3 regions of the Paraburkholderia sp. J12 genome follow, and region 2 is predicted to be linked to each of the others. Evidence: predicted binding sites of a transcription regulator. Region 2 holds the regulator's gene; each other region holds the start of a gene.
The links. The regulator FliA, encoded in region 2, starts transcription of late flagellar genes. The targets are predictions, from matches to a motif close to CTAAAGTTTNNNNNNNNNNNGCCGNTA.
Positions count from the first base shown of each region.

Region 1 (9,854 bases), on a different contig from region 2:
CGACGCAAAGCAGAAGCAGAACGTGCTCGACTACGACGACCTGCTGCTCTACTGGGCGCACATGGCCGCCGAGCCCGCGCTCGCGGCCGATCTCGCGAGCCGCTTCGATCACGTGCTGGTGGACGAGTACCAGGACACCAACCGCCTGCAGGCGGCCATCCTGCTCGCGCTCAAGCCCGATGGGCGCGGCCTCACGGTCGTCGGCGACGACGCGCAGGCCATCTACTCGTTTCGCGGCGCGACGGTGCGCAACATTCTCGACTTTCCCGCGCAGTTCGACCCGCCCGCGCGCCAGGTCACGCTCGAGCGCAACTACCGGTCGACACAGCCTATTCTCGCGGCCTCGAATGCGGTGATCGACGCTGCCCGGGAGCGTTTCACCAAGAACCTCTGGAGCGAGCGGCCCTCGGCGCAGCGCCCGCGCCTTGTGAGCGTGGCCGACGAAGCCACCCAGGCGCGTTACGTCGTCGAGCAGATCCTCGCCGCGCGCGAGGAGGGCATGAAGCTCAGGCAGCAGGCCGTGCTGTTTCGCGCGGCGCACCACAGCGCGGCGCTCGAAATCGAGCTCGCGCGGCGCAACATCCCGTTCGTGAAGTTCGGCGGCCTGCGGTTTCTGGACGCCGCGCACGTCAAGGACGTGCTCGCCGTGCTGCGCTGGGCGGAGAACCCGCTCGACCGGGTGGCGGGCTTTCGCGTCGCGCAGTTGCTGCCGGGCGTGGGACCTGCAACGGCCGCGCGGCTGCTCGATCAGGTCGCCGCGTGCACGGGTGCCTGGCGCGCGGCCGAGGCGCTCGCCGCCTTCGCGCCGCCGCCGCGTGCCGCCGTCGACTGGGCCGCGTTCGCCGCGCTCATCGAGAACATCGGTGCGCGCTCGACACCGTGGCCCGCCGAGTTCGAGTGCGTGCGCCGCTGGTACGAGCCGCATCTGGAGCGCAACCACGAGGATGCGTCCGTGCGTCTTGCGGACCTGTTGCAGATGGAGAGCATCGCGAGCACCTATGCCTCGCGCGAACGCTTTCTCACCGAACTCACGCTCGATCCGCCCGACGCGACGAGCTCCGAATCGGCCGATCCGCTGCTTGACGAGGACTACCTGATTCTCTCGACGATCCATTCGGCGAAGGGGCAGGAGTGGCGCAACGTGTTCGTGCTCAACGGCGTGGACGGCTGCATTCCCTCCGATCTGGGCGCGGGCAGCGACGAAGAGCTCGAAGAGGAGCGGCGCCTGCTTTACGTGGCGATGACGCGTGCGAAGGAGGACCTGCATATCGTCGTGCCGCAGCGCTTCTACGTGCACAACCAGACGGCGCAGGGAGATCGCCACGTGTGGGCGTCGCGCACGCGTTTCATCGCGGCGGCCGCGCTGCCGCTCTACGAGTCGCGCGCCTGGCCGCCGGCGCCCGTCGTCAGCGCACCGAGCGCGGCGGGCCTTGCGGCCGCCGCGCAGGCGAAGATCGAGATTGGCGCGAAGCTCAGGAAGATGTGGGACTAGCAGCCCGGGCTGCGCGGGCTTGCAGCGCCGGAAGGGCCGGACGGGGCTGAAGAGCCTGAACCCGCCCGTCTCAGTTCGACTGGCGGCGCGGCTGGCTGCGCTGCGGCGGCACGAAGAAGTTGCGCAGCCACGCGGCGAGGCGCGTGAAAACGTCGTCGGGTTCCTCGACGAAGATTTCGGGCTTGAGCAGGCGCAGGTATTCCATGATCTGCTGCGCCTCCTGCTTCTGGAACACGCCGTGCGTGATCGCGAGCCGCAGCAGGCCGCGCAGTTCGCCCAGACGCTCGCGCGCCGTGCTGCCGGTGCTCGTCTCGCAGCCGATCTTCGCTTCGTAGATGCGCTGGCGCAGCGATTCGGAGAGGCGCCACGCGGGCGTCTGCATCTTCTCCTCGAGCGTCTGCATGTCCTCGACCGACGACTTGATCTGCGCCGCGAGCGGATCGATCAGTACCTGATCGCCCTGCGCTTCGTTCACGATCGCCGCCGCCCATTCGCGGCACTGCTTGGCGAGCTCCTCGGGCGTCCACTCGGGGCGCGAGGCAAAGCCGAAGCCGAACTCGCCGGCCTGACGCAGCAGGATCGAGACGACCTCCGGGAATTCCTTGTCGAGCGTGCGCTTGGCCCAGGCATACTGGCCGCCCGTCAACATGCGCTGCACCGCGTGTTCGGTGAGCGGCGTCATGTTGTCGAGCAGCTTCGCGCGCAGAAAGTCCTCGAATGAAGGCGTCGCGAACTGCGGGTCGAGCTTGAGCGACACGCGCAGAAAGGCGTCGAAGTCCTTGCGCAGCGACGCTACCGTTTCGTCCTTCAGGTTGAGGGTGATGTGCCCCATGTAGTTGCCCCGTGTGATCTTTGCCGCACTGCGCCGTGCCGGCAGTCTCCCGGCAAGGGGGACGCCGTGCGGCGCGGTGCGCCGCGTGCCCGCGCCGCCGGCCGCGAAGATACGCGGGCGGCGGCGCCAAAGCAGGCCATGACGGGATTAACGGCGCTCGGGGGGGAAACTTGAGAAGTGCCGCAGCATCGGGCCCTTTCTCGCTTTTTTAGCCGGTTGAGGCGGTTCCGGTGCACCACGGCGGGGCGTTGCGCGCCTCAGCGCAGCACCACGCCCTGCCAGAAAAAGAACACCCCAAGGCCGACCGCGATCGTCACGAGCGGACGCCGCGTGAGTACGCTCACCGCGATGGCGGCGAGCGCGCCCACCAGCTGCGGATTGCGCCACGTGAGCTCGGCGCCCTGGCCGTGCGGCGAGACGGCCATCGGCACGATGATCGCCGTGAGCACGGTCACGGGCACGAAGCCGAGCGCGGTGCGCACGAGCGGCGGGAAGACGAGCCGCTCGCCGAGCACGAAGACGACCGTGCGGATGAGCCAGGTAATGAGGGCCATGCCGAGAATGAGGACGACATAGTTCATTGCCGGGCTCCTGCGGCCGTATGCGGACCGGCGTGATTGTCGCCGTTGCGCGCAGTGGCGGGCGGCGCGTCGCGCGACGGGGCGGGCGCGCCGCCGGGTGTGCCCTTGCTGGATTCGCGGCGCGGCAGCGAGAGCGCCACACCTACCGCGACGCCCGCGAACACGGCGGCGAGCAGGCCGAGCTTGTACGGCCAGCCCTGCCAGAAGAAAGCGAGCGCGCCGGCGGTGACGGCCGCGGCCACGTAGCGCACTGCCACGAGCTGCGGCACCACGATGGCGATGAAGGTGGCGACCATCGCGAAGTCGAGCCCGAGCGACTGCAGGCCCGGGAACGCGGCGCCGAACAGCAGGCCGACGGCGGTCCAGATCTGCCAGTTCACGTACATCGCGACGCCCGAGCCGAGGAAGTGCCAGGGCGAGACGTCGTCGCCGGGCGGATGGCGGCGGAAGTGCGCCCACGCGACGGCGAAGACCTCGTCGGTGAGCAGGCCGCCCAGCACGAGACGCCAGCGCAGCGGCAGGTGCGAGACGTAGGGGGCGAGGGTCGCGCTATAGAGCACGTGGCGCAGGTTCACGACGAGCGTGGTCGCCCAGATCACGATGAAGCTCGCGTGCGAAGCGATCAGGCCGAGCGCGATGAACTGCGCGGAGCCCGCAAAAACGGCGAGCGACATCAGCTGGCCGTGCCAGGGCGCGAGCGGGCCCGACGTGACGAGCGTGCCGAAAATGACGCCGAAAGGCGCCGCGCCGACCATCATGGGGATCGTGTCGCGCGCGCCGGCGATGAACTCCTGGGAGCGGTTGGGATGGGTGGTCAAGCTGTCCTCCTGATACTGGGGGCAGCTTAGCGGGTGCGCGCCCGCCTGGCTTGTACGTTCTTGCGGCGCGCGGATCGATAAATCGGCTCAGGTCCCCTGCCAGCGTCCCGGCGGCACGCCGAACATGCGCCGGAAATGGCGCGTGAAATGGCTCTGGTCGGTGAAGCCGCTGGCGGCTGCGACATCGGCGACCGAGGCGCCCGCGCGCAGCGGCGCGAGCGCGCGCTGCAGACGCAACTGCGTGCGCCAGGCGTGTGGCGGCAGGCCGGTGGCCTGCGTGAAAAGCCGGGTGGCATGGAACGGCGAGAGGCCCACCGCCTCGGCCAGATCACCTACCCGCAGCGGCGTGGCGAGATCGGCGGCGAGCAGGGCTTTCATCGTTTCCACGCGTGGATCGTTCAGCGTCGGCCGCAGCGGTGCTTCGTGCGTGCGCGCATGGCGGGTGAGCAGGGCGGAAAGCGCATCGAGCAGGGCGCCTTCCACGAGCAGCAGGTCGCTGCCGGGGTTGTCGGGGCTGGCCGCCACCGAACCCGGGGCGTGCGGCGCGGCGCGAAGGGTGACCTGAGCGCCGGACGCCGCGCGCCGGCGGTCGGTATCGGCTTCGAGCAGCCGGTGCGCGCGGGACAGGCGCCGGGCGAGATCGGGATCGCGGATCACATCGGCGCCGAACCAGGGCAGCGGCTGCGTGCACCCGGCGATTTCGTCGGCGAGACCGTGCAGATAGTCGATCGGCACGTACATCACGCGATAGCGCCAGCCTTCGTCCACGGCGCGCGAGCCGGTGTGCAGCTCGCCCGGATTGATGACCGGCACGGTGCCCGCTTCGGCGACGTAGTGCGCGCCCCGGTAGCGATAGCACTCCGCGCCGTCCTCGATCACAGGAATCGCGTAGGCCTCGTGCCAGTGCGGCGCGAAGGTGTGCTCGTGATACTCGGCGGTGAGCAGATCCGCGCCGGGCAGGAGCGGCGTGCGCCAGTAGCGGGCGGAATCGCGGAAACGGCGGGCGGTCATGGCGGCAATGCAGTGGGCAAGGCAGTTGGCAATACGCTGGGCAATCCGGGCAGACGCCTCAGTGTAGCGCCGCGTTCAGCGCAGCGGGATCGTCGTGCCGGCCGGCACCGGTACGGCGGTGACGCTGTTCTTCGCGCTGCCGCTCACCACGCGGTCGCTGTAGGTCAGATAGACGAGGGCGTTGCGCTTCGCGTCCACCACGCGCACGACGTGCAGCGTCTTGAAGAGGAACGACATGCGCTCGTTGAACACGTCGTCCTGCTGCTTGAGCGGCCCGGTAAAGGCGATCTCACCGACCTGGCGGCAGGCGATGGAAGCTTCGGTGGGGTCTTCGGCGATGCCGAGCGTGCCTTTCACGCCGCCCGTGCGGGCGCGCGAGACGTAGCAGGTGACGCCTTTGACCTGCGGATCGTCGTAGGCTTCGACGACCACGCGGTCAGAACCGGTGAGACGGAAGTTGGTGTTCACGCTGCCGATCTGTTCGGCGTGGACGGTAGCCGTGGCGAGGGTGCCGGCGCACGCGAGGAGCGCGGCGAGTTTGTCGGTGGGTTTCATGCGGAGTCCGGAAGAGGGGGCTTATTGATCGGCGTGGCGGCCACTGTGTCATGTTCCGCTGCGCCTTGCTGCCGGACATAGTTCCGCATGAAGTCGCGCAGGAGTTGTGCGACGGTGCGATCGTGGGCTTTCGCTGCCGTGGCAAATTCGCTTTTCAGGGTTGCATCGACCCGGAAAGTAAAGGTTACGTCGCTCATGGCGCCACCCCAGATGTGTTACAGGGTAAGTACATCGTGAGTGCATCGTAGCACGGGTGGCAAAGCGGCAGCCGCAAGCGCGGGAGTGAGCAGAGCAGCAGAACGTGCTGCCGGAAAAGAAAAAAGGCGTTGCGCGGTTACGCGCAACGCCTTCGATTTTTGGCTCCCCGACCTGGGCTCGAACCAGGGACCTACGGATTAACAGTCCGGCGCTCTACCGACTGAGCTATCGGGGAACAGCACTACAGCAACTCTTCACTACATAAAAAAGCCCGTTGTGGTTAACGGGCTTTTGCGATTCTTTGGCTCCCCGACCTGGGCTCGAACCAGGGACCTACGGATTAACAGTCCGGCGCTCTACCGACTGAGCTATCGGGGATCAACAAAAGCAGAGAACGAGATTCTATGGGGCGCGGCGGGATCTGTCAACACCCGGGCGCCATCCCAAAAACAAATCCGCTTCGGGTGACGTGAGCCTCAGCGCGCCATCAATGTGTCGTCAGGGTGCAATCAGCGCGCCAAAAGCGCGAGCTTGTCCTTCACGTCCTTGAATTCGTCGGCTTCGGGCAGCGGCGCCTTGGTCTTGGTGATGCTGGGCCAGCCCTTCGCCAGTTCGGCGTTCAGGGCGGTGAAATGTTGCTGGTCGCCAGGCACGTCTTCTTCGGCGTAGATGGCGTTCACCGGGCACTCGGCCACGCACACGGCGCAGTCGATGCACTCGTCCGGGTCGATCGCGAGGAAGTTGGGACCTTCGCGAAAGCAGTCCACCGGGCACACATCGACGCAGTCGGTATAGCGGCACTTGATGCAGCTTTCGGTCACAACGTGGGTCATTCAGGCAGCTCCTGCAAGCTTTTGTATAGTGGGACGGCGTCTGGGCCAAAAACGTTATTGTAACTTAACGGGAATTTCCCCAGCGGGAGGCCCGCACGCGCGCTTATATCGTTTCGTGATTAGTTTATGGCGCCGCGCGGGTGCGCTTGCGGCGGGGTACAAGATTGTCCCCGCAAGCCGCACGGGCGTGCCCTCCGCGGCAGTGGCCGCGCGTGCATTCGGGTAACATGGCCGCACCGCCGACGCACACCGTCCGCGCGGCCCCGCGCGCCGCAGCCAGCCTGCCGGCGCGCCGGGTGGCGTGTACTGCGCGTGCCCACAGCGTCCTCCGAATGCAGTCCGGCTGCCTCATCATGATCATTACTTCGCTGCTCGATACCGATCTGTACAAATTCACGATGATGCAGGTGGTGCTGCATCATTTCCCCGCCGCGAGCGTGGAATACCGCTTCCGCTGCCGCACGCCGGACGTCGATCTGGTGCCCTACGTGGACGAGATCCGAAGCGAGATCCAGAAGCTCTGCCGGCTGCGCTTCTCCGAAGTCGAGCTCGATTACCTGCGCCGGCTGCGCTTCGTCAAAGGCGATTTCGTCGACTTTCTCGCGCTTTTCCATCTGAACGAGAAGTACATCACCGTCGCGCCTTCGCCGAAGAACAACGGCGAGATCGACATCGAGATCAAGGGCCCGTGGCTGCACACGATCCTCTTCGAGATCCCGGTGCTCGCCATCGTCAACGAAGTCTATTTCCGCAACACGCAGCATCACCCGCAGTACGACGAGGGCCGCGAGCGCCTGCGCCGCAAGATCGAGCTGCTCGGCGCGAAGCCAGAATTCGCCGACTGCAAGATTGCCGACTACGGCACGCGCCGCCGCTTTTCGAAGCGCTGGCACGAGGAGGTGATCCTCACGCTCAAGGAGGATCTGGGCGAGCAGTTCACGGGCACGAGCAACGTGTATTACGCGATGAAGCACAATCTCACGCCGCTCGGCACCATGGCGCACGAGTACCTGCAGGCGTGCCAGGCGCTCGGCCCGCGCCTGCGCGACTCGCAGATCTACGGCTTCGAGATGTGGGCCAAGGAGTATCGCGGCGACCTCGGCATCGCGCTCTCGGACGTGTACGGCATGCGGGCCTTCCTGCGCGACTTCGACATGTACTTCTGCAAGCTCTTCGACGGCGCGCGCCACGATTCGGGCGATCCGTTCGAATGGGGCGAGCGCCTCCTCAAGCACTACGAGGACAACCGCTGCGATTCGCGCACGAAGACGATGATTTTCTCGGACGCGCTCGACATCCCCAAGGTCCTGCGGCTTTACGAGCGCTTCGGCAAGCGCTGCCGGCTGGCATTCGGCGTCGGCACCAATCTCACCAACGACCTCGGTTACCAGCCGCTGCAGATCGTGATCAAGATGGTCCGCTGCAACGGCCAGCCCGTCGCCAAGCTCTCCGATTCGCCGGGCAAGAACATGTGCGACGACAAGGCTTATCTCGCCTATCTGCGTCAGGTGTTCGGCATCGAGCAGCCCACCGAAGAGGAATGCGCGGGCAAATAACGCGCGGCGCTCGCGAAATGCACGAAGCGGGGCGGGCGACCGTGGGTGTTCGGTGGGGTGTTCGGTGGGGTGTTCGGTGGGGTATCCAGCGAGGTGTCCAGGTATAATCGGCGCGACGCCCCGCCCGTGCACGATCCCGTGCATATCGGGCTTTTCTGTCACGCAACGAGGACCGCTCATGGACACCACGGCCGCCCGCCGCAGCATACTCGCTCGCATCCGCGCGGCCCAGGGGCGCGAGGCGACGCCCGCCGCGTCCGAGCGCGAAGCGGTGGCCGACTATCTCGCGCGTCATCCGCAAGGCCCGCGGCCGCCGCTCGAAGGCGACCTCGTCGCGCGCTTCGTGCGCGAAGCGCAGAAGATGTCCACTACTGTCGACGAAGTCGAAGGCCTGGCCGCGGTGCCCGCCGCCGCACAGCGCTATCTGGCCGAACGCGGCCTGTCGATGCAGGCCGTCGCCTGGGCCACGCTCGCCTCGCTCGACTGGGCCTCGGCAGGTTTGTCGGTGGCGTTTCGCAAGCCCGAAGATCGCGATCTCGTCGGCCTCACCGGCTGCTTCTGCGCGACCGCCGAGACCGGCACGCTCGTGTTGCTCTCGAGCCCGGATACCTGGGCTTCGGGCGCGCTCCTGCCGGAAACGCACATCGCCGTCGTGCCCGCTTCGCGCATCGTCGCGGGCCACGAAGACGCCTTCGCGCTGATCCGCGCCGAGCGCGGCGAACTGCCCCGCGCGGTCAATTTCGTCTCGGGGCCGTCGCGCACCGGCGATATCGAGCAGACCATCATTCTCGGCGCGCACGGTCCGTATCGCGTGCATGTCGTCGTCGTGCATGGCGCGTGAGCGTCTTGCTGCGCCCAGCAGCAGGCAAGCGGCGATGACGGCACCGCGCGGCGTGCAGGCGCTGCGCCGCTTCGGCATCACGGCGGCGCTCGCACTCGTGCCCGCGTGCGCCCATGCCGAGGGCGTGGACGGTGCCACGCTTCCCGTCACCTGGGGGCTGCCGTTCGCGGGCATGCTGCTTTCGATTGCGCTTTATCCGATGTTCGCGCCCGCGTTCTGGCACAGGCATTTCGGCAAGATCGCCGCGGCCTGGGCGCTTGCGTTCCTGCTGCCGTTTGCCGCCACCCACGGCGTGGCCGCCACCTGGCCGATGTTTCTGCACGCGCTGATCGACGAGTACATACCGTTCATCGTCCTGCTCGGCTCGCTTTATACGATCGCGGGCGGCATCTGCGTGTACGGCAACCTGCGCGGCTCGCCGCGCACGAACACCGCGATCCTCGCGCTCGGCACGCTGCTCGCGAGCTTCATGGGCACGACCGGCGCGGCCATGCTGCTGATTCGACCGCTCTTGCGCGCAAACGACAACCGGCGCCACAACGTTCACGTCGTCGTGTTCTTCATTTTTCTCGTGGCGAACGCGGGCGGCATGCTCACGCCGCTCGGCGATCCGCCGCTCTTCCTCGGCTTTCTCAACGGTGTGAGTTTCTTCTGGACTACGCAGCATCTCGTGCTGCCCATGCTGTTCGTCTGCGGCGTGCTGCTTGCGCTCTTCCATGCGCTCGATACGTGGTTCTTCCGCCGCGAGGACGAGAGGCGCGACGCGTTGCTCGATCCCACGCCCGACACGGGGCGTCTTGCCGTGGGCGGCAAGCTCAACTTTCTGCTGCTGGCGGGCGTGACGGGTTTCGTGCTGCTGAGCGGCGTGTGGAAGCCGGGCATCGCCTTCATGGTTTCAGGCGCGCGCGTCGAGCTGCAGAACCTTGTGCGCGACGCGGGCCTCGTCGCTCTCGCGCTCGTCTCGCTCGCGCTCACGCCGCGCGCGGTGCGCGCCGCCAACGACTTCAACTGGGCGCCGATCGCCGAAGTCGCGAAGCTCTTCGCGGGCATCTTCGTGACGATCACGCCGGTCATCGCGATCCTGAAAGCGGGCGAGGCGGGCGCGTTTGCCGGCCTCATCCATCTCGTGAACGAGGC
Region 1 covers NZ_CAJMZC010000001.1:967,749-977,602, reverse strand. The annotation lists gene U5760_RS04575 (ATP-dependent helicase) at 1-1,492, shown strand, start outside; gene U5760_RS04570 (DUF4088 family protein) at 1,563-2,324, opposite strand; gene U5760_RS04565 (AzlD domain-containing protein) at 2,582-2,905, opposite strand; gene U5760_RS04560 (AzlC family ABC transporter permease) at 2,902-3,663, opposite strand; gene U5760_RS04555 (AraC family transcriptional regulator) at 3,811-4,734, opposite strand; gene U5760_RS04550 (CreA family protein) at 4,810-5,289, opposite strand; gene U5760_RS04545 (hypothetical protein) at 5,286-5,486, opposite strand; tRNA gene U5760_RS04540 (tRNA-Asn) at 5,647-5,722, opposite strand; tRNA gene U5760_RS04535 (tRNA-Asn) at 5,790-5,865, opposite strand; gene fdxA (ferredoxin FdxA) at 5,997-6,320, opposite strand; gene pncB (nicotinate phosphoribosyltransferase) at 6,674-7,876, shown strand; gene U5760_RS04520 (lactate utilization protein C) at 8,055-8,717, shown strand; gene U5760_RS04515 (sodium:proton antiporter) at 8,752-9,854, shown strand, end outside.
Region 1: the regulator FliA is predicted to act here: its motif matches at 2,473-2,499, upstream of U5760_RS04570 (DUF4088 family protein).

Region 2 (9,854 bases):
GAGGCCGGCCGGGTTGATGAACATGGCGAGCTGCAGCGACCCGACGGTCGTGTTGTTCGACGAACCCGGGGTCGTGATCGTCACCACGCCGTCGCTGCCGATGGTGAGCGAGGTGGCATTCGAGGGGATCGTGATGGCCGGGATCACCTGGTAGCCGCTCGAGGTCACGAGCTGGCCCTGCGAGTTGGTCTGGAACGAGCCGTCGCGCGTGTAGGCGGTGGTGCCGTCGGGCATCTGCACCTGGAAGAAGCCCTGGCCGTTGATGGCCACGTCCTTCGAATTGCCGGTCTGCGTGAGGTTGCCCTGCGTGTAGAGGCGCTCGGTGGCGACCTGCTGCACGCCGGTGCCGACCTGGCTGCCCGAGGGCAGCTCGGTTTCCTGGGTGGAGTTCGCACCCGGCTGGCGCAGCGTCTGGTACATCAGGTCCTCGAACACGGCGCGCGAGCCCTTGAAGCCATTGGTGCTCACGTTCGCGAGGTTGTTCGAGATCACGTCCATCTGCGCCTGCTGCGCATTCATGCCGGTGGCGGCGATGTAAAGCGATCGGTTCACGGTGTCTTTCTCCCGGTCGTGCCGCGCGCGGCGCGGCCCTCAATTTCTGGCTGGATGCCTAGCTGAACTGCAGCAGCTGATTGGCGGTCTGGTCGTTCTGGTCGGCGGTCTGCATGAGCTTCGTCTGCATCTGGAACTGCCGCGCGTTGGTGATCATCGAGACCATCGCCGCGACCGGATTGACGTTGCTGCCTTCGAGCGATTCGGTCGCCACCTGCACGGTCTGGTCCGCGTCGGCGGGGTTGCCGTCGCCGGTGTGGAACAGGCCGTCGTTGCCGCGCGTGAGCGTGCCCGCGGGCGGATTCACGAACTTGATCTGGTCGATCATCGCGATCGCGTCGGGCGGGCTGCCCGCCGCGATGGCCGAGACCGTGCCGTCCGAGCCGATCGTCACCTGCGAGCCCGGCGGCACCGCGATCGGGCCGCCGCCGCCGATCACCTGCTGGTTGTTGGCAGTCACGAGCTGGCCGTTCTCATCCACGTGCAGGTTGCCCGCGCGGGTGTAGGCCTCGTTGCCGTCGGCCGTCTGCACGGCGATGAAACCCGGGCCCTGGACGGCGATGTCGAGCGGGTTGCCCGTCTTCGAGATCGCGCCGGGCGTCATGTCCGAGCCGGGCGTGGCCGACAGCACGAAGGTGCGCGTCGTGTCGTCGTTGACCGTCGAGCCGTCGCCGTACGACATCGGCACCGCGCGGAAGTTGGAAAGCTGCGCACGAAAGCCCGTGGTCGAGACGTTCGCCAGGTTGTTCGCGATGGTGGCCTGCTGCTCGAGCGCCTGCCCGGCGCCCGTCATCGCGGTGTAGATCAGTCGGTCCATGATTCGCCCGTTCCCTCACATTGCCGGTGGATGGCTTACATCTGGAGCAGCGTCTGATCGACGGTCTGCTGCGTCTTGATCGTCTGCGCGTTCGCCTGGTAGTTGCGCTGCGCGGTGATCAGATCGACCAGCTGGTTCGTCAGATCGACGTTCGACTCTTCCACCGCGCCGCCCGAAAGCGTGCCATGGTTCGTGCTGCCCGGCGTCGAGACCTGCGCGACGCCCGAAGCCGCCGTTTCCTGGAACTGGTTGCCGCCCAGGTTCACGAGGCCGTTCGGGTTGTTGAAGTTGGCGAGCACGATCTGGCCGAGCGCCATGGTCTGGCCGTTCGAATAGTTGCCCGTGATGGTGCCGTCGGTGCCGATCGTGAAGTTCGACAGCGTGCCGCTCGCGTAGCCGTTCTGCGTGAGGTTGTTCACGCCGTTCGCGCCGCCGAACTGGGTCGTGCCGTTGACGTTGATCGAGACGGTCTGCGGTGCCGCGCCGTCGGTCGGATTGATCGTCAGGTTGAAGATGCCCGTCGAGGCGGTCGCGGTGCCCGTCGTCGCCGGCGGAACCGGCGGCAGCGTCGTGCCCGAGAGCTGGCCCGAGGAGTTGAACGCCATCGTGCCGAGGTCGGTCGTCGTGCCGTTGTTCACCGCATAGACCTGGGCCGAACCCGTCCCGTTCTGCACGTAGTACAGATTGATGGTCTGCGTGCCGCCGAGCGAGTCGAAGCCCGTGATCGAGGTGGAGTAGCTGTAGCTGCTCGAATTCGTCGGGCTGAACGGCGTGACGGTGGGCGCCGTGCCCTGCGCGTTCAGGTTCACCTGCGCCGAGACCGAAGTGGTCGCGAGCGGCGCGATGTTGGTGGTCGGCACCTGCAGCGGCACCGTCTGCGCCGTGTTGATCACGCCGGTCGAGTTCGCGGCATAGCCCATCAGGTCGTTGCCCTGGGCGTCCGTGATGAAGCCGTTCGAATTGAGCTGGAACACGCCGTTGCGCGAATACGTGAGCGTGCCGTTGTTCGACATCTGGAAGAAGCCGTTGCCGTTGATCGCCACGTCGAGCGCCTGGCCCGTGGTGTTGATCGTGCCTTGCGAGAAGTCCTGCTGCACGTTGGCCAGCGCGGCGCCCAGACCGATCTGGTTGTTCACCGAAGTCGCGAGGGTGTTCGCGTAGACGTCCGCGAACTGCGCCGTGCTTTGCTTGAAGCCGACGGTGTTCGCGTTCGCGATGTTGTTGCCGATCACATCGAGGTCGTTCGACGCTGCGGCGAGACCGCTCAAACCTTGTTGATAGCCCATGTTTTCTTCTCCGCGTTATGTCTGGATCATTCGATGCCGGCGACGTTCGACAGCGCGACCGTCTTGCCGTTGGCGAGCTGCAGGCCGGCTGCGCCGCCCGTCTGCTGGACCACGCCCGTGACCTGGCTCGCGACGAGCGCGGTGGCCGTGGCGGCCTGGCCGTTGGTCGTGGCCGCGGCGCTGACCGTATAGGTGCCGGCCGGCAGCACGGCGCCCGTCGTATCCGTCGGCGTCCAGCTGACCGGCACCGTGCCCGCCGACTGCGCGCCGAGGTCGATCGTGTTGACGACCTGGCCCGACGAGTTGGTGATCGTGAGCTTCACGTCCGACACCGCCGCCGGCAGCGAAACGCCGATCTGCGCTATCGCGTCGCCCGAACTCGAGCTTGCGCTCGAGCCGGAGCCCGAGCTCGCGGCCGACACCGCGAAGCTGCTGCCGGGGGCGAGCACCGTCGAGCCGATCAGGAGAGCGGCCTGGGCGTTCTGGCCCGCGGAGAGCTGCGTGGAGAGCGACGAGAGCGAAGTATTGAGCTGGCCGATGCCCGACACCGTGTCGATCTGCGCGAGCTGCGAGGTCATCTGCGAGCTGTCCATCGGATCGGTCGGATCCTGGTTCTGCAGCTGCGTGACGAGCAACTGCAGAAAGGTGGTCTGCAGGTCGCTCGCGCTCGTGCCGCTCGTGGAACCGGACGAGCTTGCGGTGCTCGTGCCGTTCATCGTGTCGAGCAGCTGCTGCGATACGGTGGCGCTACTGCCGCCGATGGTGGTGTTGGTGGTCAACGCGTTCTCCTGGGATGCGTTTCGTCTGTTCTTGCGTGTGGTGTTGCTGCTTAACGTTTGCCCGAAGGGTTTGCCCGAATGCGTCCGGCCCGGCCGCGCGGCCCGCAGGCCGCCAATGCGCCGCTCAGGTGCCGATCGTCAGGGTCTTGAGCATCAGCTGCTTGGCGGTGTTCAGCGTTTCGACATTGGCCTGGTACGAGCGCGACGCCGAGATCATGTTCACCATTTCCTGCACCGGGTCGACGTTGGGCATCGTCACGTAGCCGTTCTCGTCCGCGGACGGGTTGCTCGGGTCGTAGGTCTGCTTCATGGGCGTGGGGTCGTCGACCACGCCCGTCACCTTCACGCCGCCCACCTGCTGGCCCGAGGCCGTGCGCGAGCCGCCCAGCGGATCGACCGCGAACACCACCTGCTTCGCCTTGTAGGGCTGACCGTCGGGGCCCGTGGTGGAGTCGGCGTTGGCGAGGTTGGACGCCGTCACGTTCAGGCGCTGCGACTCGGCCGTCATGGCGGAGCCGGCAACGCTGAAAATATTCATCAGGGATGGCATGGTTTCGCTCCTTAGCTCGAACCCGACGTAATCGCCGAGAGCATCGTCTTGATCTGTCCGGACAGCGACGTCATGCCCGCCTCGAAGTGCAGCGCGTTATCGGCGAACTGCACGCGTTCGGTGTCGAGATCCACCGTATTGCCGTCGAGCGCGGGCTGCGTGGGGTTGCGGTACATGAGCGGGCTCGTGTACTGCTCGCTCGGGCCGCCCGTGGGAATCAGCTTCACGTTGCCGGCCATGTGGCCCGCTTCCGTGGTCGCCATGGTCATGCCGCTCGTCACGCCCGCGGGCTGCGTCATCGCGAGCGGCGCGGCATTGCCGCCGACCGGGCTCGCCATGCCGGACGGCGTGGTGGCGCCCTGCTGCCGGAGCGCGCCCGCGAGCGAAGCCGAGAAGTCGACGTCGCGCGCGAGGTAGCCGGGCGTATCGGCGTTCGCGATGTTCGCGGACAGGAGCGCCTGACGGGTGGCGCGCACGTCGAGCGCTTCGCGGCCGAAGGCGAATTCGGCGTCGAGTTTGTCCAGCATCGGGCGTTCTCCGTTGTCCTTACGTGAGACGAACACGAAATGAAAGACGGCCCGCGCAATGCGCAGACCTTTTCGCATGGAGAGGAATGTTAGGCGGGGCTGGCAAGAACCAATCGGACGAATAGCCGGGAAAGCGCCCCTCTATTCGACGTAAGCGCGCGGGGGACGCCGCCTAGAATGCGATGCGTGTCAATGCAATTCTGGAGAGATCGCCATGCCGCAGACTGCCCCAACCCGAGCGCGCCGCGCCGGCATGGACCGGCGCTCGCGCGGCGGTGCGTTCCTCGCGCGGCTTTCGGGCGTCGCGCTGTGCTGCGGCCTGGCCGCGGCGGGCGGTGTGCGTGCGCAGTCTGCGCAACCGACGCAATCTTCGGATAGCCAGATCTATATTCCGGGTCCGGGCGATCGCGCCGGGTCCGATGCCGTACGCATGAGCGCCATGCTCGCAGCGCCCGGCAGCGCGCCTGCGGCCGCCACGGCGCCGAATTACGCGGCACTTTCGCGCTTGCCCAACGGCGCGAGCAGCACCGGCAGCGACAGCGCGCCCGGCGGCATGATCACGATCCCCGGTCCGGGCGAGCGCGGGAGCGCCCCGCAAGCCGACGCACCGCAGATCGTCACGATTCCCGCGCCGGGCACGACCGCAACCGCCGCATCGGTGCCGGGCGTCGCCACGCCGTCGGCCGCACGCAATGGCGCGAACGCGCTGCCGCGCGTGAACGTCGCCACGGCGTCGAGCCGCGTGGCGCCGGTGGTGGTCGAGGCTTCAGGACCGGAGGCTCAGGCCGGCTACGCAGCCGCCAATGCGCGCGCCAACGCCATCCAGCGTTACGCCGCCGCGGTCGCGAGTACGAACCCGAACGCGAACACCGCCGCCGCCGCGAAACAGAACGTGGCCGCGCCGCCAAACACCGCCATGGCCCCGGCTACCGCCGCCGCGCAGCCGGTGCCCGCAGGTCAGCAGGACGGCGAATCGATCCGCGCCGCCGCGCTCTCGTTCCTGCAGCAGCAGTCGGTGGGGCTGCCCGGCAAGGTCACCGTGACCGTTGCGCCGGTGTTCCCGCGCGGCCTCGCCGCCTGCACCTCGCTCGACCCGTTCATGCCGCCCGGCGCGCGCAGCTGGGGCCGCACGACCGTGGGCGTGCGCTGCGTGGGCGCGAAGCCCTGGACGCTCTATGTGGCCGCGCGCGTGGCCGTGGACGTCACCTACTACGTCGCAGGCCGCCAGATCGAGCCCGGCCAGACGCTTTCCATGGCCGACCTGACCCCGCGCGAAGCCGATCTCGCCAGCCTGCCGCGCACCGTCATCACCGATCCGTCGCAGGCCGCGGGCGCCCTCGCGCTCCTGCGCATCTCCGCCGGCCTGCCGCTGCGCACCGACATGCTGCGCAGCGCGGCGTCGGTCACGATCGGCCAGACCGTCAAGGTGGTCGCCGTGGGCACCAACTTCACCATCTCGTCCGAAGGCAGCGTGCTCAACAATGCGGCGCCTGGCGAGCAGGTGCGCGTGCGCACCTCGGGGGGGCAGATCATCACGGGTGTCGTGAAGGACGCCGGCACCGTGCAGATCCAGATATGAGCGGTAGCACACGTAACAGCATGTAACGGCAGGAGTTTCACACTAAAGTTCGGGCCGGCGGCTGCCGATATCACGATCAAATCGATCAGGAAGAGCCATCGTGAAAATCGACTCCACCACCCGCAATGAACCGCGCACGCTGCAAGACGGCGTGGCGCGCACGCAGCAAGGCGAATCGGCCGGCACCGCGAGCGCCGGTGGCGCCGCCGCGGGCGCATCCGCGCAAGCGTCTTCCGGCAGTGCCGGCTCGGATGCGAACGTGAGCCTCTCGGCGCTTTCGTCCTCGCTGCGCTCGCTCGCGGCAAGCGGTTCCGCCGACATCGACACGGCCCAGGTCGAGTCGATCAAGAGCGCGATCCGCAATGGCACCCTGCAGATCGACACCGGCAAGATCGCGGACGGCGTGCTGCAAACCGCGCGCGACCTGCTGACGCCGACTTCGGGGAACTGAAACCCGCCCGAAAGGCGACTATTTTTTGAGCGACGATGAAAGACGCCCTGCTAGCCACGCTGATCGACGAACACGCCACCGTTGAGGCCTTCGCATCGCTCCTCGCCGTCGAGCAGAAGGCGCTCACGTCGCTGGACGGCATGGGGTCGCTGCCGCAGATCGTCGAGCAGAAGACCACGCTCACGCAGCGCCTCGCCGGTCTGGAGAAGGTGCGCGACGCGGAGCTCGCGGGTCTTGGCCTGCCGGCCGGTCCGAAGGGCATCGAGATGGCGTGCGAGCACGACGACCGGCTCGCCGGCCAGTGGCAACTGCTCAAGGGTTCGACCGAGCGCGCGCGGCGCGCCAATCTCACGATCGGCATGATGATCCGCACGCGCATGGAACATAACCGCCGCGCGCTCGCGATCCTGCGCGGCGACACGGGAAATTCCGCGCCGATGCTCTACGGCCCGGATGGGCGGTTGCCTGCGTTCGGGCTTTGAGTCGCCGTATTTGCGGATAAACGCAGGTAAGAAAGCAAAAAGCCGAAGCGTTGTGCGCTTCGGCTTTTTGCTTTTGCGGCCTTGCAGCCCTGGGGCTCTCCGGTCGCGATCCCTCGAGGCCAGCCTCCGCCTCAGTTCTCCGACCCTGCCCAGGCCATCTCGCGCAGCCGCGTGCGCAGGCGCGCCACGGCCTGGCTGTGCAGCTGGCATACCCGCGACTCGCTCACCTCCATCACCGCGCCGATCTCGCGCAGGTTCATGCCGCGCTCGTAGTAGAGCGACATCAGGAGCTTCTCGCGCTCGGGCAGCCGGTCGATCGCCTCGATCAGCGCGCCGCGCAGGCTGTCGTCGAGCAGCGCCGAAAGCGGGTCCGAATGGTCGACGCAGTAGCGGTCGAGGAACGGCTCGTCCTCGGCGGAACGGTCGAAGTCCTCGTAATAGATGAGCTGGCTGCCGTGCAGATCCTGCAGCATCGACTGGTAATCGTCGAGCGGCATGTTCAGATGGTCGGCGATTTCGGTTTCGCTCGCCGCGCGCCCGAGGCGCTGCTCCACCTGGTGCACGGCCGTTTCCACCTCGCGCGAGGTGCGGCGCAGGCTGCGCGGCAGCCAGTCGTTGCTGCGCAGCTCGTCGAGCATCGCGCCGCGAATGCGCTGGCTCGCGTAGGTCTCGAACTGCGCGCCCTGGTCTTCCTTGTAGCGGTTGGCCGCATCCATCAGGCCGATCATGCCGGCCTGGATCAGATCGTCGAGGTCAACGCTCGCGGGCATCTTGGCGACGAGCTGCAGCCCGAGACGCCGCACGAGCGGCGCGTACTTCGTCAGCACGTCGGCCTGCGAGATTTTTCCTTGAGCGTTATACATCGTGCTCTCCTGCAACATGTCCTCTGCAACGTTCCGCGGCGCCGCTCAAGCGGGCTGCGTCGTGGGGCGCTGCGCGGGCGGATCGGCCCGCCAGCCCGCATGGGCCGGCTCGGGGGCGGATGTAACGCCAGCAACGGTTGAAACGAATGCGTCCGCGGCCGCGGCAGCCGCCGCGCCCAGCAGGCGCGAAGTGCCCGGCGAGCGCGACGACACCGCCGGCCGCATCGGCCAGTGCGGCAGCGCATCGGCGAGATGGCGAAAATCGCGCGCGGCGGCCGTCGACGGAAACGCGTCGACGATGCAGCGCGAGAGTTGCACCGCGCGCGGCATGTGCGGGTCGGCCGCGACCCAGCCGGCGCTTTCCAGCGTCACGCTCAGGTAGCGGCTCGCCACGCCCGCGAGGTTTTCGAGGGCCGACTGCGCTTCCTCCACGCTCGCCACCTGGTTCGCGAGCACGCGGAACTGCCCGATCGCGTGCGCGAAATGCAGGCGCTTCACGCTCGCATAGGTGTCGGTGATCGACTGCGCGCACACGCGCATCACGATCAGCACGTCGTGCGCATGCAGCGCGAGCGGTGACAGGGCGCCTTCGGCGTCGAGCTGGGCATCGATCAGCACGACGTCGGCGGGCCCCGCCAGCACTTTCTGCAACTGCGCACCGGTGTAGCGCGCGCGGTTCTCGCGCGAGGCGGCGAGCACGCTGAAGCCGAGCCCATGACGCCCCACGGCATCGGCGAGCGCCATCTCGCCGCGCATGACGGCCTCGAAGTTGCCCGCGCCGCGCACGCCGCCAAGCGTCGTGCACACCGAATGCGGTCCGAGGCACTCGTCGATCACGAGCACGTCCTTGCCCTGCTCGGTGAGCGCCGCGGCCAGATTCACCACGGTCGTCGTGCGGCCCGGCGCGCCCGCGCCTCCCGTGACGGCGACCACGCGCGAGCCGACGCGTGCCAGCAGCCGCCGCAGCCCTTCGGCCTGATCGATCACGAACTTATCCAAACTGAACCTCGGGAGACTGCGAACCCGTGCGCAGCGAGAGCGCGGAAAGCAGCGCGGGGATGTCGTCCTCGTGCGGCACGAACGGCGAATGTTCGCGCGGCACGCAGAACGCGCTGCGTACCAGGAAGCGGCGCGTGGCCACGTACAGGTTCTCGGGCACCTTCTGGCCCGTCGAAACGTAGTGCACCGGCAGCTTGTAGCGCAGCACCGTGTCGAGCGCGCTGCCGAGGTTGGTCGCTTCGTCGAGCTTGGTGAGGATGCAGCCCGTGAGCGGCGCCTTGTCGGGCGAGCTCTGGTAGGCCTGCACGACTTCGTTGAGCGTGTCGCCGTGGCTCGTCGCGGAGAGCAGCAGGAGGCGCTGCACCGGGCGGCCCGCGCCGCACAGCATGGCGATCTGGTCGGCCACGGCGCGGTCGCGCTGGCTCATGCCGATCGTGTCGATCAGCACGATGTGCTTGTTCTTCAGTTCGGTGAGCGCGAGCTGCAGGTCCGCGCCGTCGCGCACCGCGTGCACCGACACGCCGAGGATTTTGCCGAAGATGCGCAGCTGCTCGTGGCCGCCGATACGGTAGCTGTCGGTGGTGAGGAGCGCCACGCGGCTCGCGCCGAAGCGCATCACGCAGCGCGCGGCGAGCTTCGCCGTGGTGGTGGTCTTGCCCACGCCGGTCGGGCCCATCAACGCGAACACGCCGCCGCGCTCCATCAGGGCTTCCTCGTTCTCCAGCACCGGCAGATTCGATTCGAGCACCGACTGGATCCACTCCATGCCGGCTTCGTCGGTTTCGACGGCGGGCATGCGGTCGATCATCATCTTCACGAGCTGCGCCGAGAAGCCCGCCGCGAACAGCTGCTTGGTGAGCGCGCCCTGCACCGGGCTGCGGCGCTGGCGCTCGCCCCACAGGAGACCCGCGAACTGCTCTTCCATCATGCCGCGCATCGAGGCGAGCTCGTGCATCACGGTCTCGTTCA
Region 2 covers NZ_CAJMZC010000002.1:737,177-747,030, reverse strand. The annotation lists gene flgG (flagellar basal-body rod protein FlgG) at 1-552, opposite strand, end outside; gene flgF (flagellar basal-body rod protein FlgF) at 611-1,369, opposite strand; gene flgE (flagellar hook protein FlgE) at 1,405-2,655, opposite strand; gene U5760_RS08375 (FlgD immunoglobulin-like domain containing protein) at 2,682-3,434, opposite strand; gene flgC (flagellar basal body rod protein FlgC) at 3,559-3,984, opposite strand; gene U5760_RS08365 (flagellar basal body protein) at 3,996-4,511, opposite strand; gene flgA (flagellar basal body P-ring formation chaperone FlgA) at 4,726-6,090, shown strand; gene flgM (flagellar biosynthesis anti-sigma factor FlgM) at 6,191-6,541, shown strand; gene U5760_RS08350 (flagellar protein FlgN) at 6,577-7,023, shown strand; gene U5760_RS08345 (RNA polymerase sigma factor FliA) at 7,155-7,886, opposite strand; gene U5760_RS08340 (MinD/ParA family protein) at 7,932-8,885, opposite strand; gene flhF (flagellar biosynthesis protein FlhF) at 8,878-9,854, opposite strand, start outside.

Region 3 (9,854 bases), on a different contig from region 2:
CCGGCGGAATTGTCGATGGCGTCCGTGTTGATACGGCCACCCTGCTGCGCGAACTCGATGCGGCCGAACTGCGTGACGCCCAGGTTGCCGCCCTCGCCCACCACCTTGCAGCGCAACTCCGCACCGTTCACGCGTACGGCATCGTTCGCCTTGTCGCCGACTTGGGCATGAGTCTCGTGCGATGCCTTCACATAGGTGCCGATGCCTCCGTTGTAAAGCAGATCCACCGGGGCCAGCAAAATCGCACGGACCAGCTCGGCCGGCGTGAGCGCGGCCGACTCGATGCCGAGCACCCGCTGCACAGCAGCCGACAGCGGAATCGTCTTCACGGTGCGCGGGAAGACGCCGCCTCCCGCCGAAATCGCTGCAGGATCGTAGTCGGCCCAGCTCGAGCGCTCGAGCGCGAAGAGCCGGCTGCGTTCCGCAAAGCTTGCGGCCGGATCGGGATCGGGGTCGAGGAAAATGTGCCGATGATCGAAGGCGGCGACGAGCTTGATATGCGGCGAGAGCAGCATGCCGTTGCCGAACACGTCGCCGGACATGTCGCCGATGCCCACCACGGTAAAGTCGGTCGCCTGCGTATCGACACCCATCTCGCGGAAATGCCGCTTGACCGACTCCCACGCGCCGCGCGCTGTGATGGCCATTTTCTTGTGGTCGTAGCCTACCGAGCCGCCGGATGCGAAGGCGTCGTCGAGCCAGAAACCGTACTCCTGCGAGATCGCGTTCGCGTAGTCGGAGAAGGTGGCGGTGCCCTTGTCGGCAGCCACGACCAGGTAGGGGTCGTCGGGATCGTGGCGCACCACGTCCGGCGGCGGCACGACGGTATTGCTCACGAGGTTGTCGGTGAGATCGAGCAGGCCGCGCAGAAAGGTCTGGTAGCACGCTACGCCTTCGCGCATCCATGCTTCGCGATCGGTGGGCGGCGGCGGATTCTTCACCACGAAACCGCCCTTCGATCCCACCGGCACGATCACCACGTTCTTCACCATCTGCGCCTTCATGAGCCCGAGCACTTCGGTGCGGAAATCCTCGCGCCGGTCCGACCAGCGCAAGCCGCCGCGTGCCACGCGCCCGCCGCGCAGATGCACGCCCTCCACGCGCGGCGAATAGACCCAGATCTCGAACATCGGCTTCGGTTCGGGCAGCCCCGGCACTTTCGCCGGGTTGAACTTGAACGAGAGCGATGGCAGCAGCGCACCGTCAGCGGCGCGCCGGAAGTAGTTGGTGCGCTGAGTGGCCGTGATGACGCCGAGGAACTGCCTGAGAATGCGGTCTTCGTCGAGATTGGGCACCTGGTCGAGCGCGGCTTCCACCGCCTTGAGCGAGCGCGCTTCGCGTTCTTCCCTGCCTTCGCCGATATTGCCCGTCGCGGGATCGAAGCGGATCAGGAAGAGTTCGACCAGTTGGCGCGCGATGTCCGGATTGCCGGTGACGGCGCGCTCGATATAGGCGTCGCTGAAAGTCGATCCGACCTGGCGCAGATACTTCGCGTACGCACGCAGGATCGTCACTTCGCGCGCGCTCAGGTAGGCGCGCAGCACGAGGCGGTTGAAATTGTCGTTTTCGATGCGTGCACTCCACACGCCCTCGAACGCGTCTTCGAAGAGGTCTTTCACGCGTTCGATATCGAATTCCGCGTCGTCGGCGAGTTCGAGGCCGAAGTCGTGCACCCACGCAGGCTCGCAACCGGCAGTCTCGATCACATAGGGCCGCTCTTCGTCCACCCGCACACCGAGATGTTCGAGCATCGGCAGGCTGCGCGAAAGCGCAATGGCCTCGCCCGTGCAATACACCTTGAAGCGGAACGTGCGCGGCCCCGCTTCGATGGGCCGGTAAAGGTTCATCGCAATGCGGCGGGTGCCCTGCACGCGCTCGATCAACTCGATATCGCGTACCGCCGTGCGCGCAGGATAGTCCTCGCGATAGGCCGCGGGAAACGATTCGGCATAACGATGCAGCAGCCGCGTGCCCTGCTCTTCGCCGAATGCGTCGAGCAGCGCGTCGGCCAGATCGTCCTGCCAGCGGCGCGTGACCTGCACGAGCCGCTCTTCCAGTTCGCGGGTATCGACGTCCGGCATCTCGCCGGATTTAGCGTGGACAACGAAATGAATGCGCGCGATGGTGGACTCGGAAAGCAGCGGCGTGAATTCCACCGAAGCTCCGTTGAATGCCTCCGTAAGCAGATTCGCGATCCGGCGGCGCAGGTCGGTGTTGTACTTGTCGCGCGATACGAAGACGAGACACGAAACGAAGCGCCCAAAGCGGTCGCGCCGCACGAACAGCCGCGTGCGCTGATGCTCCTGCAAACGCAGCACGCCCATTGCGATGTCGAAGAGTTCGTCTTCGCCGGCCTGGAACAGTTCGTCGCGCGGATAGGTTTCGAGCACCGTCACGAGCGATTTGCCGAGATGGCCTTTCGGCAGAAAGCCCGCTCGCCGCACGATGTTGGCGCACTTGCGCCGCACGATGGGAATCTCCGCGCTCGAGACCCTATACTCGGTCGAGGTATACAGCCCGACGAAGCGCCGCTCGCCCGCGACTTTCCCATCCAGTCCAACCAGTTTGACGCCCACGTAATCGAGGTAGCCGGGACGATGCACGGTCGCGCGCGAGTTCGCCTTGGTCAGGAAGATGGGCCATGCGCCCCCGATGATTTCGGCCGCCGCTGCGGGAAGCGGCGTGACCTCCGGCGTGCCGGATGCGCGCAGCGACTCGCGCAGGATGCCGAGGCCCGAGCCCTCCACGCCGCGCAGGCCAAAGCCGCCGTCGTGGGGCACGAGCGCGTAGTCGCGCTGGCCGAGAAAGGTAAAATGATCGGTAAGCATCCATTCGAGAAACGCGCGCGATTCCACGTCTTCGGCGCTGCTTTCGCGCGCCTTCATCGTTTTGATCGTGGTGCGCGCCACGTCGAGCATCTTCGGCCAGTCCTCCACCGCGGCGCGCACGTCGCCCAGCACCTTGGCGATCTCGCTGCGCAAGGCCTCGAGCTTTGCTGCGTCGCCGCAGCGATCGACTTCGAAGTGGATGAACGAGGCGAGCTGCGACTGGCCGTCGTCGCTGCCGGCCCCGCCCACATCCACGCGCGCAATCGCGCCGTCCTGGCCGCGCCAGATGCGAAACACCGGGTGGATGACCGAATGCAGCGCGAGCCCGAGCTTGTTGACGGCCATGGAAACGGAATCGACGAGGAACGGCATGTCGTCGTTCACGATCTCGATGGCGGTGTGATCCGAATGCCAGCCGTGCTGCTCGAGAATCGGGTTGTAGACGCGCATGCGCTCCGCGCCCGGCACGAAGCGCTGGGCCGTTTGCCAGTGCGCCATGGCGGCGCCGTAGAGATCGGCGATGCTGCGGCTGCGCAGGTCCTCGGCGTCGACGAAATCGTAGTAGCGCCGCAAAAAGGGTTCGACGATCTGGAAGGTGGGCTCGGGTAAACGTGTACGCGCGAATGCCACGACATCGGAGAGCAGATGGGCAGCGTACTCTTCGTTCCTCGCTTGCATGGCGAACTCCTGGAAGGACGGCCATCGAGTGCGTCGGTGGGCGTTCATTATGCACCGGCGTGGTGAGCGGGCGGCGGCTGCGTGTGCACCGGGCCGCGCAGCCACGGCATGGCCCCGGCTGCGCGGCGACTCGCACCGGACGGTCGATTTGCGGTGCGAAATGACGCTATCTCCCGCGATGGATCCGGTTTTTGGCGTCGTAGAGTTGCAGCTACCGGGAGTCTCGTGAAAAGCGCCCCGGTTTAAGAGAGCCGGAGGGTGGATTCAGTGAGCAATACGTTAAATCGGCTAGTGGCCTGGAGTGCGCGCGCAGGGGTGCTGGGCGCCGTGCTGTTGGGCGTTCCGGTCGCGCACGCGCAGGGAACCGGCGGCACGGGCAGTGTGCCGGCGAGTATGTTCTTCAACGAAGCCAGCCTGGCCACCACCGCCGCGCCCAATGTTTCGGGCGACCTCAAGACCGGCACAGATTTCCTTCCCGCTTTGGCCCCCGCTCCCGCCGGAACCGAGCCGCCGACCCGCGTAGTGCCTTTTTTTGAGGGCAGCTATGGACACCACCCGGCCGTCGGGCTCAATTTCCTGTTCGACCTCGGGTGACGAGCGGGGCCACGGACACAGCACGCGATTTCAACCGCCGCGTGAAGACTGGGAATCGCTGTTCTGCGCGCACGGCATGAAGCACCCGTTACCCCGCATGCACATGCTGGACGGGTTCAACGAAGGCTGGATCCGCTTCGAAGCCCCGCCGATGCGATCGTTCGCGGGAGCATCGAACGCATCGAACTCGACACGGTACTCGAAACGCTGGTGAACCGCGCGGCGAGGCAGGAAGCTTCGTAGGCAATCGCCCGTGTGGCATTTCAGGTTTGCCACCTTCCCGGTACGCATTTCATCAAGATTCAGGTAGATTCCGACGCACCACAAATCTATGTCATTGATTTACCTAAATTTTAATTTTTAACTCTTATATAAGATATAAGACATTTGACAATACAGGCCTCTGGAACTAGAATCGCGTCCAAAGCCGCGCCCGGGACATAACCGTCCCGGCGCGCGGGGAAAGCCCCCCAACCCATTTCCAGCAGGTCCCCCCATGCTTGAAAACTTTCGTGCTCACGTAGCCGCCCGCGCCGCGCTCGGCATTCCTCCCCTCCCGCTGACCGCCCAGCAGACCGCCGAACTGGTGGAGCTGCTGACGAACCCGCCCGCGGGCGAAGAGCAAACGCTGCTCGACCTGATCACCCACCGCGTGCCCGCCGGCGTGGACGAAGCCGCGCGCGTGAAGGCCGGCTTCCTCGCCGCCGTGGCCAAGGGCGAGATCGCCTGCGCGCTGATCTCGCGTGCGCGCGCGACGGAACTGCTGGGCACGATGCTGGGCGGCTACAACATCGCCCCGCTGATCGAACTCCTCGCGGATGCCGAAGTGGGCACCGTCGCCGCGAACGCGCTGAAGAACACCCTCCTGATGTTCGATCAGTTCCACGACGTCAAGGAACTGGCCGACAAGGGCAACGCCAACGCGCGCGCCGTGCTGCAAAGCTGGGCCGACGCCGAATGGTTCACGAGCCGCCCGGAAGTGCCGCAGAGCCTGACCATCACGGTCTTCAAGGTGACGGGCGAAACCAACACCGACGACCTCTCGCCGGCTCCGGATGCCACCACGCGCCCGGACATCCCGCTGCACGCGCTGGCAATGCTCAAGAACGCCCGTCCCGGCATCACGCCGGAAGAAGACGGCAAGCGCGGCCCGGTCAAGTTCATCGAGTCGCTGAAGGAAAAGGGCCATCTGGTCGCTTACGTGGGCGACGTGGTCGGCACGGGCTCCTCGCGCAAGTCGGCGACCAACTCGGTGCTGTGGTTCACGGGTGAAGACATTCCCTTCATCCCGAACAAGCGCTTCGGCGGCGTGTGCCTCGGCAGCAAGATCGCCCCGATCTTCTACAACACGATGGAAGATGCCGGCGCCCTGCCGATCGAGCTCGACGTGTCGAAGATGGAAATGGGCGACGTGGTCGAACTGCGCCCGTACGACGGTAAAGCTCTCAAGAACGGCGAAGTCATCGCGGAGTTCAAGGTCAAGTCCGACGTGCTGTTCGACGAAGTGCGCGCCGGCGGCCGCATTCCCCTGATCATCGGCCGTGGCCTGACCGCCAAGGCGCGTGAAGCGCTGGGCCTCGCCCCGTCGACGCTGTTCCGCCTGCCGCAGCAACCGGTCGACAGCGGCAAGGGCTTCTCGCTCGCCCAGAAGATGGTCGGCCGCGCATGCGGCCTGCCGGAACTGAATGGCAAACAACAGGGCGTGCGCCCCGGTACGTACTGCGAACCGAAGATGACCTCGGTGGGCTCGCAGGACACCACGGGCCCGATGACCCGCGACGAACTGAAGGATCTGGCCTGCCTCGGCTTCTCGGCCGATCTCGTCATGCAGTCGTTCTGCCACACCGCCGCCTATCCGAAGCCGGTCGATGTGAAGACGCACCAGACGCTGCCGAACTTCATCAGCACGCGCGGCGGTATCGCGCTGCGCCCGGGCGACGGCGTGATCCACTCGTGGCTGAACCGCATGCTGCTGCCCGACACCGTGGGCACCGGCGGCGACTCGCACACGCGCTTCCCCATCGGCATCAGCTTCCCGGCCGGTTCGGGTCTCGTCGCCTTCGCGGCCGCCACCGGCACGATGCCGCTGGACATGCCGGAGTCGGTGCTGGTCCGCTTCAAGGGCAAGATGCAGCCGGGCGTGACCCTGCGCGATCTCGTCAACGCGATCCCGCTCTACGCCATCAAGCAAGGCATGCTGACGGTGGCCAAGCAAGGCAAGAAGAACATCTTCTCGGGCCGTATTCTCGAAATCGAAGGCCTGCCCGACCTGAAGGTCGAGCAAGCATTCGAACTCTCCGATGCGTCCGCCGAGCGCTCGGCCGCCGGTTGCACGGTGCACCTGAACAAGGAACCGATCATCGAATACCTCAACAGCAACATCACGCTGCTGAAGTGGATGATCGCCCAGGGCTACCAGGACCCGCGCAGCCTGCAGCGCCGCATCAAGGCGATGGAAGCGTGGCTGGCCGATCCGCAACTGCTGCAACCCGATGCGGATGCCGATTACGCCGCCGTGATCGAGATCGATCTGGCCGACATCCACGAGCCGATCGTGGCCTGCCCGAACGATCCGGACGACGTGAAGACGCTCTCGGACGTCGCCGGAGCGAAAATCGATGAAGTGTTCATCGGCTCGTGCATGACCAACATCGGTCACTTCCGCGCCGCCTCGAAGCTGCTGGAAGGCAAGCGCGACATCCCCGTGAAGCTGTGGGTCGCGCCGCCGACCAAGATGGACCAGAAGCAGCTGACCGAAGAAGGCCACTATGGCGTGTTCGGCACGGCCGGCGCCCGGACCGAAATGCCGGGCTGCTCGCTGTGCATGGGCAACCAGGCACAGGTGCGTGAAGGCGCAACGGTCATGTCGACGTCGACCCGTAACTTCCCGAACCGTCTGGGCAAGAACACGAACGTGTACCTCGGCTCGGCGGAACTGGCGGCAATCTGCTCGCGTCTGGGCAAGATTCCGAGCAAGGAAGAGTACATGGCCGATATCGGCGTGATTAACGCCAACGGCGACAAGATCTACCAGTACATGAACTTCGACCAGATCGAAGACTTCAAGGAAGTGGCCGACACCGTGACGATGTAAACGGGCGGTCGAGCTACGGCGCGAGGTTCGCGTTGTCGCACCACAGAATGGCGCTGCAGGCATTGTCTGCGGCGCCATTTTTTTAACTGCAATCGGTACGTCGCTTGGTCGCCTGGCCCGCCGGAGATCCTGGCGTATCGATCTCTGCTAGATTCCGGTCCACCTCCACTCCGGGACAATCCCATGAAGCTTCGCACGGTTTATCTGAAAGTGAATGACATGGCGGCATCCACCTTGTTCTGGCAAAAGCTCCTCGAACGCGAGCCGCATAAGCAGTCCGGGAAATGGACGGAATTCATGATCGACACAATCCGTCTGGGTCTTTTGCTGAACGACTTTGGCGATGAATACTCGGGCAGCAGCTCGGTGCCGGTTTTCGAATTCGAAGAACACGCCCTCCATGCATTCGTGAAACGCGCGAAAGAGAATGGCGCAGTCGTCGTGGTCGACGGATTGGAGATCGAGGCGATGAAGAGCATCGTCCTGAGCAGCCCGGACGGCCACGAGTTCGAACTCTGCATGTGTCACGCCTAGACGGCGCAGGCCGTCCCTTCCTTCCTGCCGACGAGTTCTGCGCGGCAAGCCCTTTCTGCGGATCGCCTCGCCGATCCCAATCCCATCCCGCGCCGGCGGCACGCGCCGCCGTGCCGGTGCCGCCCCGATAGCCCCCGCCCCTCTACGGCCCGTCGCCCCGCGATGCCAATGAGCATTTAAATATTGTTATAATTGGTAATAAGTTCCATATCAAAAGTTTGACTAATGGCCAAACCGGTGGTCTAGCACGCGGCGTAGTGGTATGCGCCTTCAGCTATCGAAGGCTAAAGCTTTCGTTTTCCTTGCCGTTAGCTGTATGTAGGGTTTCGAGTTACCCCTCTTCGAGAAGCGGAATACCGCTCGTTCCGGTGCGAACCGGATTGCGTTCAGACAGGCCAACCATTACGCGGAGTTCTCATGGCAACCATCGGTGGAACCCCTTCCGTCACCAACGGCACCGGCACGACGGCCCAGCAGGCAGCCGAGCAGGCGAAGGCGGCCGCACAGAGCGCGCTTCAACAGGCGGCGCAGTCCATCATCGGCGGATCGACGGGCAATAGCTCGATGAACGTGCAGGCGCTGGTCTCCGCGCTCGTGACCGCCAAGGTCGCCGGCCAGACGGCCACGCTCACCGCGAAAACCACCGCCGCCAACGCGCAGATCTCCGCCTTCGGCCAGTTGTCCGCTTCGCTTTCGGGCTTGCAGGTCGCGCTCGCCCCGCTCTTCAACGGTTCGATGCTCACGTCGTTCACGGCCACCACGAGCGGCACCGGCATCACGGCCAGCGCGGGCAACGGCGCCACCCCGGGCACCTACTCGCTCGACGTCACGCAGATCGCCAGCGCGCACAGCCTGACGTCGAGCGCGTTCGACGCGAAAAGCGCCGCTTCGCTGGGAACGGGCGCGCTCACCATTCAGGTCGGTTCGCAGTCCATGACGATCGACGTCAATGCGTCGAACAACAGCCTGAGCGGGATCGCGTCGGCCATCAATTCGGCGAACAACAATCCGGGGCTCAAGGCTTCGGTGATCAACGGCTCGAATGGCCAGCACCTTGTGCTGACCTCCACCGCCACGGGCGCGGCCAACGCGATCAGCGTCATACCGAACGACACGTCGAGCGACGCGCTCAAGAGCCTCGCCGTCAAGACGACACCGGCGAGCAACACCACGCCCGACAGCAAGTCGACGCTCACGCAGCCGGGCTCCATGTGGAGCCAGACGTCCTATGCGCTCGACGCGCAATTCACGGTGAACGGCGCGACGGCAACGAGCGCCAGCAACAACGTGACGGGCGTCATCAACGGTCTGACGTTGAACCTGACTTCGGCGGCCGTGGACACGAGCGGCAAAGGCACCGGAGCCCAGACGGTCACGGTTGCCGCCGACACGGCAAGCCAGGTCTCGACCATCAACAGCTTCGTGACGGCCTACAATTCGCTGATCGGCACCATGGGCACGCTGACGGCATTCAACAAGGGCGCGGCGGCCGGCCAGCAGGGCGCCACGCTGCTGGGCGACCCGCTCGTGAACAACCTGCGCGAGGCCCTGGGCAATATCGTCGGCGGCACGGTTGCCAGTTCGGGGGTGCGCAGCACGCTCGGGGCGCTCGGTATCACGCTGGGAGACAACGGCAAGCTGTCGCTCGATTCGGCCAGGCTCACGAGTGCGGTGCAGAACAATCCGTCGCAGGTCGGCGCGGTGTTCAACCTGACGAACGGGATCGGCAAGCAGCTCAATTCGGCCATCAAGCCCTATACGCAGACGGGCGGCCTGATTGATTCCCGCACCAACGCGGCGACGGCGAACCTGAACGACGTCACGACGCAGGGCAAGGCGTTGACGGCCTACAGCAACCAGTTGACGGCACGATACAACGCAGAATTTACGGCCTTGAACACGCTGATGTCGACGACGAACAACAATACCCAGTACCTGACGGCATTGTTTGGCGGTGCGAATAATTCTGGAGCGCTCAACAAGTCCAGGTGATCACCTGCGTGTTGACACGGCCTCGGCTGAACGATCAGCGGCGCGCGCTCGCGAAAGGGCTTTCTAGCGGCTCAAGCCGCGGCCAGGTTCGTCCGGATCGACCGTATCGACTGCGCACCCTCTCTACGCTATCT
Region 3 covers NZ_CAJMZC010000015.1:119,682-129,535, reverse strand. The annotation lists gene U5760_RS26360 (NAD-glutamate dehydrogenase) at 1-3,506, opposite strand, end outside; gene U5760_RS26355 (hypothetical protein) at 3,774-4,100, shown strand; partial or broken gene U5760_RS31720 (hypothetical protein) at 4,141-4,343, shown strand; gene acnB (bifunctional aconitate hydratase 2/2-methylisocitrate dehydratase) at 4,597-7,194, shown strand; gene U5760_RS26345 (VOC family protein) at 7,378-7,728, shown strand; gene fliD (flagellar filament capping protein FliD) at 8,146-9,720, shown strand.
Region 3: the regulator FliA is predicted to act here: its motif matches at 8,013-8,039, upstream of fliD (flagellar filament capping protein FliD).